3 regions of the Pseudomonas sp. Con_6 genome follow, and region 2 is predicted to be linked to each of the others. Evidence: riboswitches for the same ligand, from Rfam matches in the RefSeq annotation. Region 2 holds a riboswitch; each other region holds the start of a gene.
The links. Region 2 has a riboswitch for cobalamin ahead of AC5QPF_RS19260 (LysR substrate-binding domain-containing protein). Riboswitches for the same ligand answer to the same signal wherever they lie in the genome.
Positions count from the first base shown of each region.

Region 1: linked by a shared signal. The riboswitch ahead of AC5QPF_RS16915 (CbtB domain-containing protein) and the one ahead of AC5QPF_RS19260 (LysR substrate-binding domain-containing protein) in region 2 are both predicted to bind cobalamin.
Region 3: linked by a shared signal. The riboswitch ahead of AC5QPF_RS12635 (ABC transporter substrate-binding protein) and the one ahead of AC5QPF_RS19260 (LysR substrate-binding domain-containing protein) in region 2 are both predicted to bind cobalamin.

Region 1 covers NZ_CM182011.1:3,809,204-3,814,263, reverse strand. Annotated here, with positions in the region: gene cobM (precorrin-4 C(11)-methyltransferase) at 1-553, opposite strand, end outside; gene AC5QPF_RS16925 (cobalamin biosynthesis protein) at 583-1,008, opposite strand; gene AC5QPF_RS16920 (CbtA family protein) at 1,008-1,700, opposite strand; gene AC5QPF_RS16915 (CbtB domain-containing protein) at 1,712-1,900, opposite strand; cobalamin riboswitch at 2,002-2,217, opposite strand; cobalamin riboswitch at 2,273-2,480, shown strand; gene cobW (cobalamin biosynthesis protein CobW) at 2,578-3,648, shown strand; gene cobN (cobaltochelatase subunit CobN) at 3,650-5,060, shown strand, end outside.
Region 2 covers NZ_CM182011.1:4,333,830-4,338,889, reverse strand. Annotated here, with positions in the region: gene AC5QPF_RS19275 (MmyB family transcriptional regulator) at 15-839, opposite strand; gene AC5QPF_RS19270 (DUF2834 domain-containing protein) at 950-1,261, shown strand; partial or broken gene AC5QPF_RS19265 (MAPEG family protein) at 1,258-1,674, shown strand; gene AC5QPF_RS19260 (LysR substrate-binding domain-containing protein) at 1,698-2,621, opposite strand; cobalamin riboswitch at 2,748-2,945, opposite strand; gene AC5QPF_RS19255 (LysR substrate-binding domain-containing protein) at 2,997-3,893, opposite strand; gene AC5QPF_RS19250 (zinc-binding dehydrogenase) at 3,999-4,988, shown strand.
Region 3 covers NZ_CM182011.1:2,827,825-2,832,884, forward strand. Annotated here, with positions in the region: gene AC5QPF_RS12630 (iron chelate uptake ABC transporter family permease subunit) at 1-442, opposite strand, end outside; gene AC5QPF_RS12635 (ABC transporter substrate-binding protein) at 442-1,458, opposite strand; cobalamin riboswitch at 1,600-1,797, opposite strand; gene AC5QPF_RS12640 (LysR substrate-binding domain-containing protein) at 1,853-2,716, opposite strand; gene AC5QPF_RS12645 (AzlC family ABC transporter permease) at 2,855-3,589, shown strand; gene AC5QPF_RS12650 (AzlD domain-containing protein) at 3,579-3,887, shown strand; gene AC5QPF_RS12655 (MFS transporter) at 4,081-5,060, shown strand, end outside.

The sequences.
Region 1 (5,060 bases), 520 kb from region 2:
TCGGGCAATCGCCGCCGTAATGCGGGCGCAGTTCCTCGACGATCCGCGCCAGATGACGCACGCCAAGGTGGATCGCCATCGTGGTCTTGTGGGCTGCCAGGCTGGCCAGGGCTTCGCCCTCGGGCATCGGCGAAGAATCGGCGAAGCGGGTGAGGATCACGCTCTGGGCGATATCCGGCAGGGTCAGCTCGCAGCCCAGCAGGGCCGCGCTGGCTGCTGTGGCGGTGACACCGGGGATAATCTCGTAGGGAATGTTCAGCTCACGCAGGTGGCGGATCTGCTCGCCGATGGCGCCATACAGGCTCGGGTCGCCACTGTGCACCCGGGCAACGTCCTGGCCTTTCTCGTGCGCGATGCGAATCCTCTCGATGATCTGCTCCAGATGCAGTTCGGCACTATTGATCACGGTCTCGGCCGTGTGTCCGTCGAGAACTGCGGTGGGCACCAGGGAACCGGCGTAGATGATCACCGGACACTGGCGAATCAGGCGCTGGCCCTTGACGGTGATCAGCTCCGGATCGCCGGGGCCGGCGCCGATGAAATAGACGGTCATGCTGGGGTCTCTGAACGGAAGGCGGCGGATTATCCGCCAGAAACGGGGACCCAGGCCAATGCCAGGGTCATGTCATCCTGCACGAGGCGTTCGACACGCAGTTGTGCCGTGGCACCGCCCAGTTGTTCGGCCAGGGCCAGGGCGCAGCTTTCCGCGACGCCGTAGCAACCCGTATGGCGAAAGGCCGTGGCCGAGCGATGGCTCAGGCGCGGGGTGAACGGAGCAAGCTGGACGGCACTGTAGAAATGCAGGGGCAAGGCGAGGTCTTCGGCCAGTTGCAGCAGGCCGGGTTCGTCGCGCTTGAGGTCGATGCTGGCGAGTCCGGCCAGGGCGCAGAAGGGCAGGTCGTGGTGTTGCAGGACCTGGCGCAGCACGCCGGCCAGGTCACTCGCCGGCGTGCCGCGACGGCAGCCCAGCCCGGCGTACAGCGGGGCAACGCCGGGTGGGACGGGCATCAGGCCGCCTTGCGCCGGTACAGCCAGGCGCTGATCAGGCCCAGGGCCAGCCAGAAACCGGCGTTGGTCAGCAGCGAGGCGACGATGAATTGCGACTCCAGCGCTTCCGGGGCCAGGCTTTCATGAACTTCCGGTTGCGGCGCGCCGATCACGTGGGGGATCACCAGCAGCGCCAGGCCGGCGGCCTTCAACACCCAGTTGCCGGCGAAGGCGATCAGTGCCAGGCCTACCGCGGTTGCGGCAGCGGTACCGATCCACCACAACTGGCGTTGGGCCAGGTCGGCGGCGGCGGTGCCCGGCAGTTCCGGCGGCAAGCCGAGGTTTGGTGCCAGGCAGAACACGGCGAAACCGCCCAGGCCCCACAGTGCGCCAGCACCGATGCTGCCCGGGGCGCGCAGGGTGTACATGGCAGCCAGCAGCAGGGCGAAGCCCACCGCGACCACCAGATTGCCACCTGTGGTGGACAGCACGCGCTGCCAGCCATCTTCCGGTGACCAGGCTTCTTCGCTGTGCTCATGACCCGCTGCAGCGCCATCGGCGTGCTCGTGTTCATGGGCCGCAGCCGGTGCCGAGTTCTCGTAGGTTTCCGCCTGGAGGATCAGCGGCGACACCCAGAAGCTTTGCAGCAGGGTCAGCAGCAGGGCGGCCAGCAGGCCGGTGAAGCCCGCGGTGCGTGCGATGCGAGTGAACATGCGGTCAGGCCTCAGTGGCAAGGGAAGGCGGCGCTGTGACGGGTGTCGTGGGCGGCGTTGTGCACCGCTTCGATATGCGAGAAACCGGCGAAGTAGACCAGGCACAGGCCCAGCACGGACGCGCCGACGGCAGCGACGATGCGCTGGCTGAGGGTGGTGGAGGTGCTGCTGGCGTGGCTGGCGGTGCTGGTAACGGACATGGCGCTTTCCTCGTGAGTGTCGTCTCGGCGACAGGCAAGCGCGAAGAACCTCCGGGCACGGAGCGTCCGGGAGGTGCAACGTCGCCCGCCCACCGCGGGTTTGGTCAATTCTGCGTCGGGCCGGTCTCCGGGCTTGCGAGGGCATTGAGCCGTGGCGTCTCCTTCCCATGCCGGACTGCGGGCACAGTGGATCTGACGCTTTCCTCGCTTACCGTTGCGGGGGCAGCACCGGACTGGCATGACCTTGAACGGTCATTGCGCACCGGTTTCCCGTTTCACCTTGTAATAAAAAAGGCACCCAAACGATCGCGCTAGGAAATCACGCGCATTGACATCCGTCAATACAGCGGTTGACCGACCTCCGGGCACTGCGTAGCCTTGCCGGTTCGAGGTTCTCCGGCGTCGTGGCCGGAGCTAAGACGGGAACGCGGTGCGCTGATCACAGTCATTCCGCGGCTGCCCCCGCAACTGTAAGTGCTGAACCATCGACCACAGCCACTGCCGAAAACGGCGGGAAGGCGTCGATGCTGCCCCGGGGCACAGCACAAGCCAGGAGACCTGCCTCGAACAGTTTCCACTTCAACCGGGCGGGGTGATCCGGTGGCGAACGCGCCCGGCTGCCTGGCATCCGGCTCCCGTCTCCGATGCCCGCCAATCCGCTGCCAAGGGCATCCGACATGAAAACACTGGCCAAACTCCCCGTCACGATCGTTACCGGCTTCCTCGGCTCGGGCAAGACCACGTTGCTGCGCCATATGCTGGACAACGCCAACGGCCGCCGCATCGCTGTGATCGTCAACGAATTCGGCGAGCTGGGCATCGACGGCGAAATCCTCAAGCAGTGCAGCATCGGCTGCACCGAGGAAGAGGCCAACGGCCGCGTCTACGAGCTGGCCAACGGCTGCCTGTGCTGCACCGTGCAGGAAGAGTTCTTCCCGGTGATGCGCGAGCTGGTGGCGCGCCGCGGCGACCTCGACCAGATCCTGATCGAAACCAGCGGCCTGGCCCTGCCCAAGCCCTTGGTGCAAGCTTTCCAGTGGCCGGAAATCCGCAACGCCTGCACCGTCGACGCGGTGATTACCGTTGTCGACAGCCCGGCCGTGGCCGCCGGCACCTTTGCCGCCTTCCCCGAGCAGGTCGATGCCCAGCGCAAGCTGGACCCGAACCTGGACCACGAATCGCCGCTGCACGAACTGTTCGCCGACCAGTTGGCCAGCGCCGACCTGGTGATCCTTAACAAGTGCGACCAGATCGCCCCTGAAGCCTTGGCTGCCGTGCGCGCCGAGGTCGAGGAAGAGCTGCCGCCAGCGGTCAAGGTGGTCGAAGCCAGCAAGGGCGTGCTGCCGCTGGAAGTGTTGCTGGGCCTGGGCGCCGAGTCCGAGGCGCATATCGATGGCCGTCGCACCCACCATGATTCCCACCACGACGGCGACGATGACCACGACGATCACGACCACGACGCCTTCGATTCCATCTCCCTCGACCTGCCGGAGGCCGACGAAAGCCTGCTGCTGGATGCGCTGACCCAACTGGTCACCGAGACCGGCATCCTGCGGGTCAAGGGCTTCGCGGCCATCCCCGGCAAGCCGATGCGCCTGCTGATCCAGGGCGTGGGCACCCGTTTCGACAAGCATTTCGACCGTGCCTGGCGCAGCGACGAGCCGCGCATCACCCGCCTGGTGCTCATCGGCCAGGACCTCGACGCCGCGGCCCTCGAAGCCCGCCTGCGCGCCGCCCTGAGCGCCTGATATGCACCTGCTGCGGACCCAGCCCGGCGGCTTCGTGCCGGACGACAGCATCGCCGACCTCGGCCAGACCCCCGCCGAACTGGTGATCCTCTGCAGCGGTGACTCGCACCTGGCGCTGCTGGCGGAAACCGCCAGGGATCTGCCGGACGATTACCCCAGCCTGCGCCTGGCCAACCCCATGCAGGTGCAGAACCACGCATCGGTGGACCTGTATGTCGATGAAGTGCTGCGCCATGCCAAGGTGATCCTGGTGTCGCTGCACGGCGGCATCGGCTATTGGCGCTATGGCGTCGAGCAACTGGTGGAATTGGCTGCCCGTGGCGTACAACTGATCCTGGTCCCGGGCGACGATCGCCCGGACCCGGAACTGAGCAGCCTGGGCAGCATCACCGGCGCGCCGGCCGAGCGCCTCTGGCATTTCCTGCGCCAGGGCGGCAAGGCCAACGCGCTGAACCTGTTCAACTGCCTCGCCAGTCTCTGGCTGGGGCGCGATTACCCCTGGGACGAGCCGAAGCAACTGTCTCGTACCAGCCTGTATCACCCGCGCCATGCCGAGGCCGAACTGGCCCACTGGCGCGCCGACTGGCAACCTGGCCAGCCCGTGGTGTCGGTGCTGTTCTACCGCTCGCACCTGCAGGCGGCGAACACCGGCTTTATCGATGTGTTCTGCGAACGCCTCGAAGGTGCCGGCCTGAATCCGCTGCCGATCGCCGTGGCCAGCCTCAAGGAGGCCGGCTGCCTGGCCCAGGTCGAGGACTGGCTGGATGAAACCGGCGCCGCGCTGATCATCAATACCACCGGCTTCGCCCAGTCCAGCCCCGAGCAACCCCACCTGCGCCCGTTCCGCCGCGATATCCCGGTATTGCAGGCGATCTGCGCCCAAGACAACGAACCCGGCTGGCAGGCCAGCGAGCAGGGCCTCGGCGCCCGCGACCTGGCCATGCATATCGCCCTGCCGGAACTGGACGGGCGCATCATCACCCGACCGATCAGCTTCAAGGACCTGGCCTGGCGCAGCGAGCGCAGCCAGTCTGACGTGGTCTGCTACCGGCCCCAGCCGGAGCGTATGGACTTCGTCGCCGAACTGGCGCGGCGCTGGTGCGAACTGGCACGCCTGCCCAGCGGGCAGAAGCGCGTGGCCCTGGTGCTGGCCAACTACCCGACCCGTGATGGTCGCATCGGCAATGGCGTCGGCCTGGACACGCCGGCGGCGGCGCTGAATATCCTCCGCGCCCTGCGCGAGCAGGGCTACCCGGTGGCCGAGCTGCCGGACAGCGGCACGCAACTGATCCACGACCTGCTCGGCGGTGTCAGCAACGACCTCGACAGCCTCGACCTGCGTCCTTGTGCCCAGAGCATGGCCCTGGATGACTACCTGGCGGCCTTTGCCTTGCTTCCCGAAGCCAACCAGC
Region 2 (5,060 bases):
GCACCCGGCCCTTCTCATAAGGCGCCGGAAAGCGCCGACCACTGCGCAAACGCCTGCCTCATCCTCTCCCACGTCAGCGCATCGGCCGGCACCAGGTGCTCGATCCGCAACGACTCCACGGTGATGTCCAGGGGCATGCCGAAGGTGGTGAAGGTGGACAGGAAGCGCAGTTCGCCATCCGAGGTGTTTACCCGCGTCAGCAGCACTGGCGAGGTGTCCGCATGTGGGCTCGGATCTTCCGGGGCCGGCAATTCGCGGAGCAGCTCCGCCAGCACTGTACTGCCCGCCGCCTCGCGCGAGGCCCGCTGCCACGCCGCCGCCCGCACTTCCCGGGCATTGACGATATGACTGCCCAGCCCGTCCGGATGCATCAGGGTTTCCAGCAGGTTGAGATTCGCCCCCTCGCTCGCCGGCAGCCCGACCATGCCCAGCAGCACTCCCACGCTGGCATTGCTGGCGGTGATATCCCAGTTGCGGTCGATGACGATTGCCGGCGCCGGATTGTTGGCCTGGAGGATATGCCCGATAGCGCTGTGCACCATTTCCAGGGCCGGCGCGTCCAGCGGGGAGGTCGCATAGCGCGGCGCATAGCCGGCAGCGAGGAAGATTTCGTTGCCGTGCTCCAGCGGGGCACCGAGGGCCGAGAGCAGGGCATGCAGGGTGCCGGGACCGGGCTTGGCGCGACCGGTCTCCACGCAACTGAGATGACGCTGGGAAACGCCGGTCATCAGCGCCAGGTCGAGTTGGCTGAGGCCGGCCTGCCGACGCAGGAGGCGCAGGTGCTGGCCTGCCGGGAGTGTCGAGGCGGGATGGGCGTGATGGAAGGCTGGCGGGTTCATGAGTCGACTTTGTCCGTCCTTGTGCGCAGTGTCCATGACCTCCCAGGTCATTGAGAGGCGAGTCACCCTATCACTACCGTTGCCGGGACACACTACCCGGAGGCACGCACATGGTTCGCTTCATCGCATTGGTATTACTGGTTCCACTGATCCTCTACACCGCCTGGACGATCTCGACCGCCGAGCAGTCGCTGCTGGCCTTCGGCCTGGAGCTGATCTCCAGCCCCGACACCGCCCAACTGGTCATCGACCTGTACCTGATGGCCGGCCTGGCTGCCTTCTGGATGGTCCGGGACAATCGCCTGCGCGGCGGATCCACCCGCGCATTGCTTCCCTATCTGCTGCTGACGGCGGTGTTTGTTTCAGTGGGACCGCTGTTGTACCTGGCGGTTCGTGGGCTCGCGGGAGAGCAGCGGACGTGAGTAGCAGCCTGTCGGTCTATGCCCTGTGCGTGGTTGTTCTGTTCGCCAAGATGCTCGCTGTGTCCTGTTACCAGGGCTACTTCGGCCTGCGCCTCAAGGCCTTCGTGAACCCGGAGGATGCCGCGGTGTTCCAGCGACCGGCCCGGGCGACCGAGCACCCGGAGGTCGTACGGGCTTCGCGGGTCTGGGCCAATGACCTGGAGAACATTCCGGTGTTCTTTGCCCTTGGCGGGTTGGCGATCGCCCTCGATACGTCGGCTGCCTTGTGCACGTCGCTATTTGTCCTGTTCACCCTGGCCCGGATCCTCCACACGCTGGCCTACCTTGCTCGCTGGCAGCCGTGGCGGACGCTGTTCTACAGCGTCGCAACGGCTTGCTTGCTGGGGCTTTGCACGATGGTCACGGTTACTGTGCTGGAGACCTTGAGCGGTAATCGTCAGCCAGCAGGCGCCGCATTCACCCCCTCAAGCGTGGCAAAGGAAATGTCCTTGGCCGTGAGCAGGAAATCACTCATGTATGGCACCTCCAGCGTGTCGCTACGCACCGCTGCGAACAGTGTGGCCTGCAAGCCGTCCTGGCCCAGGTGCCTGGCGATCACATAACCGCGCGAGGTGTACTCGTGCAGCGCCCAGTTCGGCAGGCAGCAGACCCCACGGCCGCTGGCCACCAGTTGCATCATCATCACGGTCATTTCCGCGGTGCGGACCTGGGCCGGCTCGACGTCGGCCGGGTCGAGGAAGCGGGTGAAGATGTCCAGGCGGTCGCGCTCGATGGGGTAGGTGATCAGGGTCTGGCCGGCGAGGTCGGCTGGCACCAGGTACGGTTTCTTGCGCAAGGCATGATGCTTGTCGACGGCCAGCATGGCTTCGTAGCCGAACAGCGGCACGTAGGTGATGCCGGGCAGGGTCACCGGGTCCGAGGTCACCACCAGATCGAGGTCACCGCGCTCCAGGGCCGGCAGCGGCGCGAACGACAATCCCGAGGCGAGGTCCAGTTCCACCTCGGGCCAGGCGCTGCGAAATTCGTCCAGGGACGGCATCAGCCACTGATAGCAACTGTGGCATTCGATGGCGATGTGCAGGCGGTCGGCGCTGCCGCCCAGCAGCTTGCCCAGGTTGCGCTCCGTGCTGCGGATCAGCGGTAGCACCTGGTCGGCCAGTTGCAGCAGCTTGAGGCCGGCGGTGGTGAAGCGCACCGGCCTGGACTTGCGCTCGAACACGGGCAGGCCGAGGCGATGTTCCAGCTCGCGGAACTGGTGCGACAGCGCCGACTGGGTCAGGTGCAGGCGCTCGGCGGCCTCGGGCAGGCTGTTGGTTTCGCGCAGGGCATGAAGCGTGCGCAGGTGTCTCAAATCGATCATGAGCTGCAGTCGACCCCCGTCGAACAGTGCGGGAGAGACACACGGACAGGCATCGCCAAGCCCCGCGCAGGCACGGAGCAAGCACCCTGGACAGGGCAAAGGATGGCCATCCCGGACACCCCGCCGGTTGGTGAATGTTTGCCGGCAGGTCTCCTGACTGATGCGTCATGGCCCGGCTCCAGCCTTCCCGGATCGTGTCCAGTGGCGTTTCAGGAGCGGGCTCGGCACCTACAGTTGCGGGGGCAGTTCCGTTTGGCTCGCGTGCGGGCGAGCGACGGATTCCCTATTGATTCCGAGGTGGAAACCGGCGGCCAGGATGGTAGAGCATCGGGGCGGGGAGGGAAAGGTTGCCCTGCAGGGCTGTCTCGGCAGGCATCATGGCGTTCCCCGTGGTCCCAGCGCCTCGCGCATGAAGTCGAGGAAGCTGCGCAGTTTCGGTGTCATCCGCCGATCCGGCGCATACAGCATGTTCATCGGCGAGGCGGGCACCCGGTACTGTGGCAGCAGCGCCACCAGGGTGCCGTCGCGCAGCGCATCGCCCACCAGTTCCTGCGGTTGCAGTACCACTCCGAGCCCTGCCACTGCCGCGGCCAGCAGCGGGTCGCCTTGATTGATCGTCAGTTTGCTTGTAATCGGCACGTCGATACGTCCCTCCGGTCCGTCGAAGGTCCAGTCGGAACGACCGTTGGAAAAAGCAAAGGCCAGGCATTCGTGCTGGCGCAGGTCCCACGGACTGATGATCGGCGGTCGCCGTGCCAGATAGGCCGGTGCGGCACACAGCACGCACTGATAGGGCGCCAGCGGCACGGCCTTCAAGCCGCTGCTGGCCAGCTCGCCGATGCGCAGCACCACGTCATAGCCATCCTCGACCAGATCCACCAGGTCATTGGACAGGGTCAGGTCCACCGCCACCTGGGGATACCTGACCATGTACTCCAGCAGCCGCGGCGCCAGGGTGCGTACGCCATAGGTCACCGGCGCGTTGATGCGCAGCCGCCCGCTGGGTGTACCGCGGGTCACGGCGGCGAGGCTTTCGGCGGCCTGCATGTCGGCGAGGATCATCTTCGCCCGTTGATAGAAGGCGCGACCGAAGTCGGTCAGGCTCTGGCGGCGGGTGGTGCGATGCAGGAGGGAGACGCCCAGGTGCTGTTCGAGCATCTTGACCTGCTTGCCCACCAGTTGCGGCGACAGGTTGAGGTCGTCCGCAGCGGCGCTGAACGAGCCCAGTTCCACGGCCTTGACGAAGGTAGCCATCTGCGTGAGGCGATCCATTACAAACTCTCTGTTTCCAGTCTGCCGCCAGACTAGGCCTTTATCGCCTGGCCGCCAACGCCTAGATTTGCGGCTTCAGTCCTATCGAGAGAAAGAGGGTTTCCCATGGCACGCATTGTCAGGATCCACGCATACGGCGACGCCGACGTTCTTCAGCTGGAAGAGCTGGACGTTCCGGCACCTGCGGCGGACGAGGTACAGATCGCGGTCAAGGCCATCGGCCTGAATCGCGCCGAGGTGATGTTCCGCAACCACGCCTATCTGCAGGAGGCGCAGTTCCCCAGTCGCCTGGGCTACGAGGCGGCGGGGTTGGTCAACGCCATCGGCAGCGCGGTCAGCGGCGTGCAGGTTGGCGATGCCGTGGCGCTGATTCCGCCGCTGGATATCGCCCGCTGGGGCACTTATGGCGAAGTGGTCAATGTCCCGGCGCACCTTGTGGTGAAGAGCCCGGACAACCAGCCATACGAAGAGGCGGCGGCGTCGTGGATGCAGTACGTCACCGCCTGGGGCGCCTTGATAGAACAGGCGAAGCTGCAACGGGGGGATGTCGTGCTGGTCACCGCAGCTTCCAGCAGTGTCGGTCTGGCCGCGTTCCAGATCGCGCGGATGGTGGGGGCCGTGCCGGTGGCGATCACCCGTACCCGGGCCAAGGCCCAGGCACTGCTGGAGGCCGGTGCGGCTCATGTGATCGTCAGCGATGAGGAGGATATCGTCGAGCGGGTGATGGCGCTGACGGACGGAAAGGGCGCCCGGGTCGTGTTCGATCCGGTGGGCGGTCCGGCCTTCGAGGCGCTGACGCAGAGCATGGCCCGGGGCGGGATCCTGCTCGAATACGGCGCATTGAGTCCCGAGCCGACGCCGTTCCCGTTGTTCACCGTGCTGGGCAGGAGCCTGACACTCAAGGGTTATCTCTATTCGGAAATCGTCGCCGACCACGAAGCGCTCGGGCGTGCCCGCAGCTTCATTCTGGATGGGCTGGCGTCTGGCGCATTGCGACCGATCATCGCCAGGACCTTCACCCTCGACCATATCCGTGATGCCCATCGATTCCTGGAGGCCAACCAGCAGATCGGCAAGGTGGTGGTCACCGTATAACCCCGATGGCAAGGTAGCGGCCCTCGACCAGGGAACCTCGGCTGGCCTTTCCAGTCGAAGGCCGCATTCTCC
Region 3 (5,060 bases), 1.5 Mb from region 2:
GCAGGGTGACCAGGGCGAAGGCACCGAGGGCACCGATAAAGGCGCCGCCGGACATGCTCAGCATGCCCGCGCCGACCCCGAGCAGGGTCACCAGCACGGCGCCGGTCGAGGCCCCGGCGGAAATCCCCAGCAGGTAGGGATCGGCCAGCGGGTTGCGCAGCAGCGCCTGCAGCACCGCGCCCGCCGTTGCCAGCCCTGCCCCGCAGGCCCCGGCCACCAGGGCGCGGGGCAGGCGGTAATTCCAGATGATGCCTGCGTCGATGGGGTCGAGCAGGTGCCCGGCGTTCCACAGTTTGTTGCCCAGCACCTCCAGCACCACGGACAGGCCGAGGTGGGTCTCGCCGATGCTGGCGGCGATGATCACCGCCAGGCCCAGCAGGGCGCCGACCCAGAGGGCGTGCAGCAGCGAGCGCAGGACGAGGCGGGCAACGGCGGGCAGCATCAGTCGGCCTTGCGCAGCTTCTGGCTGGCGTCTGCCAGCACTTCGATGCCGTCCATCAGGCGCACGCCGGCGTGCATGGCGTCGGCGTCGATGATGACGATGCGCTCGTGCTTCACCGCGTCCATGTTGCGGGTGACCGGGTCGTTCTTGAGGAATTCCAGCTTCTTCCGGTAGTCGTCCGCCGGGAAGCGGCGGCGGTCCATGCGGGCGATGACGATGAAGGTCGGGTTGGCCTTGGCCAGGGTTTCCCAGCCCACGCTCGGCCATTCCTCGTCGGATTCGACCACGTTGCGCATGCCCAGGCTGTTCAGCATGAAATCGGGAATGCCCTTGCGCCCGGCGACATAGGGGTCGATATCGAGGTTGGCGCTGGAGAACCAGAACATTGCCGACTGGTCCTGTTGGCGACGCTGACCGGCACCGGCGGTGACCGCCGCCAGGCGCGCCTTGAGCTGGTCCACCAGGGCTGTGCCGCGGTCCTGTACGTCCATGATCTGCGCCAGTTGCTCGATGCTCTTGTACAGGCTGTCGACGCGGAAGGTTTCCAGGCGGGTGCCGTCGGCGCCGGTCAGGTTGTCCTTGCCTTCGCAGTCGGAGGGCAGCAGGTAGGCCGGGACCTTGAGTTCGGCAAACTGCTCGCGGGTGGCGACTACGCCTTGCGGACCGACCATCCATTCGAACTGCACCGTCACCAGGCCCGGGCGCTTGCCGATCACCGCCTCGAAGCTCGGGTCGTTGTCGGCCAGGCGCTCGACCTTGTCGTTCTGCGCCTTGAACTGCGGCGCCACGTCGTTGAACCACAGCGAGGTGCCGGCCAGCCGCTCGCCCAGGCCCAAGGCGTAGAACATCTCGGTGCCGGCCTGGCCGATGGTCACCACGCGGGCGGGGGCTTGCTCGAACGTCAGCTTCACGCCGCAGTTGTCGAGGGTCAGCGGGTACCGGGTCGGTGCGGCGAAGGCGGCGCTGCCCAGGCCAAGGCTGGCCAGCAGGACAAGGGCGAGGCGGGAAGGGGACATGCGGATGCGATCTCCATTCGAACGAGTGCGGCTACAGAAAGGCACAGGTCTGGAAAACACATCCCGGAAACTGATACGAGCCGGCCACGCACGAGCGGTGGCCGGAAACAGGATGCCCTTCCCGGACACCCCGCCGGTGGGTTTGACGATGTCGTGCCGGCAGGTCTCCTGACTTGCACGTCAGCGCCGGCTCCGGCCTTCCCGGGCGCGGGCCCAGTGGCGTGTGTGGAGCAGGCTCGGTGCCTACAGTTGCGGGGGCAGTTCCGTTTTCGCGGGCCTGGGCGCGCGGATGGATTCCCTGTTGGGTTCCTTTCGGAAACCGGCGGGGCGGGATGGTACGGGATAGAGCCAGAGGAAACCAGCTCGAAGGGCAAGCACGGCTCCAGGAGCTAGCTCAGGATACGGCCGCGGTCTTCAGGGTCTTGATCAGCAGCCCATACAACTGGTCCACCGGCTTTGAACCCTGGGACGCCCGGCTGCGATACACCGCCACTTCCATCGGCTCCAGCGGCCCGAGGCCATGCTCGGTACCGAGGATCTCCAGATGCTCCGGGGCGCTGCAGCGAGTCAGCACCGCCACCGCCAGGCCGCTTTCCACCGCGGCGATCTGCCCGGCCAGGCTGGAGCTGTTGTACACCACCCGGTAGTCGCGTCCTTGGAGGGCCAGCGAGTGGATGGCGCAGCGCCGCGCCAGGCTGGTGCTCTCGTAGGTGGCGATGGGCAGCGGATCGCGGCGCCAGACATCGAACTGCGGTGAACCGACCCAGACCATCGGTTCGCGGAACAGCAGGGTGCCGCGCCGCGGATGGTCGCGGGACACCAGGGCCAGGTCCAGATCGCCCTGCTCGATCCGCGGGATCAGCGAGGTGGACTGTTCGCAGTCCAGCTCGATCTCCACCGCGCCATAGCGCAGGGCGAAACGTTTGAGCACCGGGGTCAGGTAGCGTGCGGCGTAGTCGTCCGGGACGCCGAGGCGGATCCGCCCGGTGAGCTCGTCGCCATGGAAAGCGTTCTGCGCATCGCTGTGCAGGTCAAGGATGCGCCGCGCATAGCCCAGCAGTACCTGGCCGTCCGGGGTCAGTTGCTGCTGGCGGGCATCGCGCACCAGCAGTTGCCGACCCACTGCCGCCTCCAGTTTCTTCAACTGCATGCTCACCGCCGATTGCGAACGGTGCACCTCGGGAGCGGCGCCGGACAGCGAGCCGGTGTCCACTACGGCAACGAAACATTTGAGCCAGTCGATCTGCAGGTCCTGCATGCGGGCGCGTCCTCGGCATTCGATTAACAAATAGGTCGGATGCGTAATATGCGCTTTTCGCAAAAGAGTGTCTGCTGGATAGTGGCCGTCGTCCGAAAACGTTGCCAGAAGAACAGCGGTCCGCCAGACGGGCCGCGGATGAGGAGGTTTGTCGTGTTATCGGTTGCCAAGGGCTCCACGGAGCTGGGCTACAACGAGGTATGGGACGGGTTCCGGCAGTTGCTGCCGATCTCGATGTTCGTGGTGGTGTTCGGCCTGGCCTTTGGCCTGGCGGCGGCCCAGGTCGGGCTGGATTCGCCGACGATCATGTGGATGAGCACCCTGGTGTTCGCCGGCGCGTCGCAGTTCGCCGCCCTCGACCTGTGGGGCGCGCAGGTGCCGCTGGTGCCGTTGATCGTCACCGTGTTCGCCATCAATGCCCGCCACCTGCTGATGGGCGCCACGCTCTATCCGTGGCTGCGGGAACTGCCGGTGGCGCGGCGCTACGGGATCATGTTGGTGGTCTCCGATGCCAACTGGGCGATGGCGATGCAGGCGCTGTCTGCCGGCAAGCCGGGGTTGGGCATTCTGTTCGGCGGCGGCCTGGCGCTGTGGTCGACCTGGATCCTCGGCACCTGGCTCGGCCTGTATTTCGGCAACCTGGTCAGCGATCCGGTGAGCTGGGGCCTGGACATGGTCATGGGCTGCTTCCTGCTGTCCATGGTGGTGGGCGGCAAGAAGGACCTGCGCATGCTGCTGATCTGGGGCGTCGCCGCCGGTTCGGCATTGCTGGCGTACTGGTTCCTGCCGGAGAACAGTCATGTGGTGGTCGGCGCACTGGCCGGCGGCATCGTTGGTGCGGTGTGGATGGAGAAAAACAAAGATGAGCATTGAAACCACGGGCTACGGCTCGTTGATCCTGGTCCTGATCATGGCTGTGGTGACCCTGGCGACCCGCTGGGGCGGGGTCTTCGTGATGTCCTTCGTGCCGATCAACTACCGTGTGCAGCAGTTCATCGGGGCCATGTCCGGCTCGGTGCTGGTGGCGGTGCTGACGCCGCTGGCGGTCAGCGGGGATAACGGCGCGCGGGTGGCGCTGGCCAGTACCGCGGTGGTGATGTTGCTGGTGAAAAAGCCATTGCCGGCGATTGCGGCGGGGATCGTGGCGGCGGCATTGTTCCGGCACTTCTGAGCCCAGGGGGCAGCACTGGCTATCTGCCAAGCTGCGATTATTCTTAATCTTGCGTGCAACGCGAGGCCGTCCGCCTGTTCCCCAGGCCCGGCGCAGTCCGTGATCCGATGTCATCAGCCTTTCGAATGGCCAGAGTGCGTGCGGGAATCAAAGCGGGAAGCTCCGGCCTACAAGAACAAGACGGAGAATATCCATGGCGGCAGTCAGCGGTACTTCATCCCCGGGCAGCACGTCCGGCAAGAACATCACCCACGACGAGCGCAAGGTCATCTTTGCCTCGTCCCTCGGCACGGTCTTCGAGTGGTACGACTTTTACCTGTACGGTTCGTTGGCGGCGATCATCGCCAAGCACTTCTTCGCCGGAGTCAATGAAACCACCGCGTTCATCTTCGCCCTGCTGGCTTTTGCTGCCGGCTTCGCGGTACGACCGTTCGGTGCCATTGTCTTCGGCCGCCTGGGCGACATGATCGGGCGCAAGCACACCTTCCTCATCACCATCATCATCATGGGCGTGTCCACCGCCGTGGTCGGCCTGCTGCCCAGCTACGCCAGCATCGGCGTGGCGGCGCCGATCATTCTCATCACCTTGCGCCTGCTGCAGGGTCTGGCCCTGGGTGGCGAGTACGGCGGCGCGGCGACCTACGTCGCGGAACACGCGCCACCGGGCAAGCGCGGCTTCTTCACCTCGTGGATCCAGACCACCGCGACCCTTGGCTTGTTCCTCTCCCTGCTGGTGATCCTCGCCTGTCGCACTGCCCTGGGCACCGAGGCCTTCGAGGCCTGGGGCTGGCGGATTCCGTTCCTGCTCTCGATCCTGCTGCTGATCGTCTCGGTTTACATCCGCATGCAGTTGCACGAGTCGCCGGTGTTCAAGCGCATGAAGGAGGAGGGCAAGGCGTCCAAGGCGCCGCTGACCGAATCCTTCGCTCGCTGGGACAACCTCAAGGTGGTGATCATGGCTCTGCTCGGCGGCACCGCCGGCCAGGCGGTGGTGTGGTACACCGGGCAGTTCTACGCGCTGTTCTTCCTGTTGCAGACGCTGAAGATCGACCCGCAGACCGCCAACCTGCTGATCGCCGGTTCGCTGCTGATCGGCACGCCGTTCTTCATCTTCTTCGGCAGCCTGTCCGACCGTATCGGGCGCAAGAAGATCATCATGGCCGGCTGCATCCT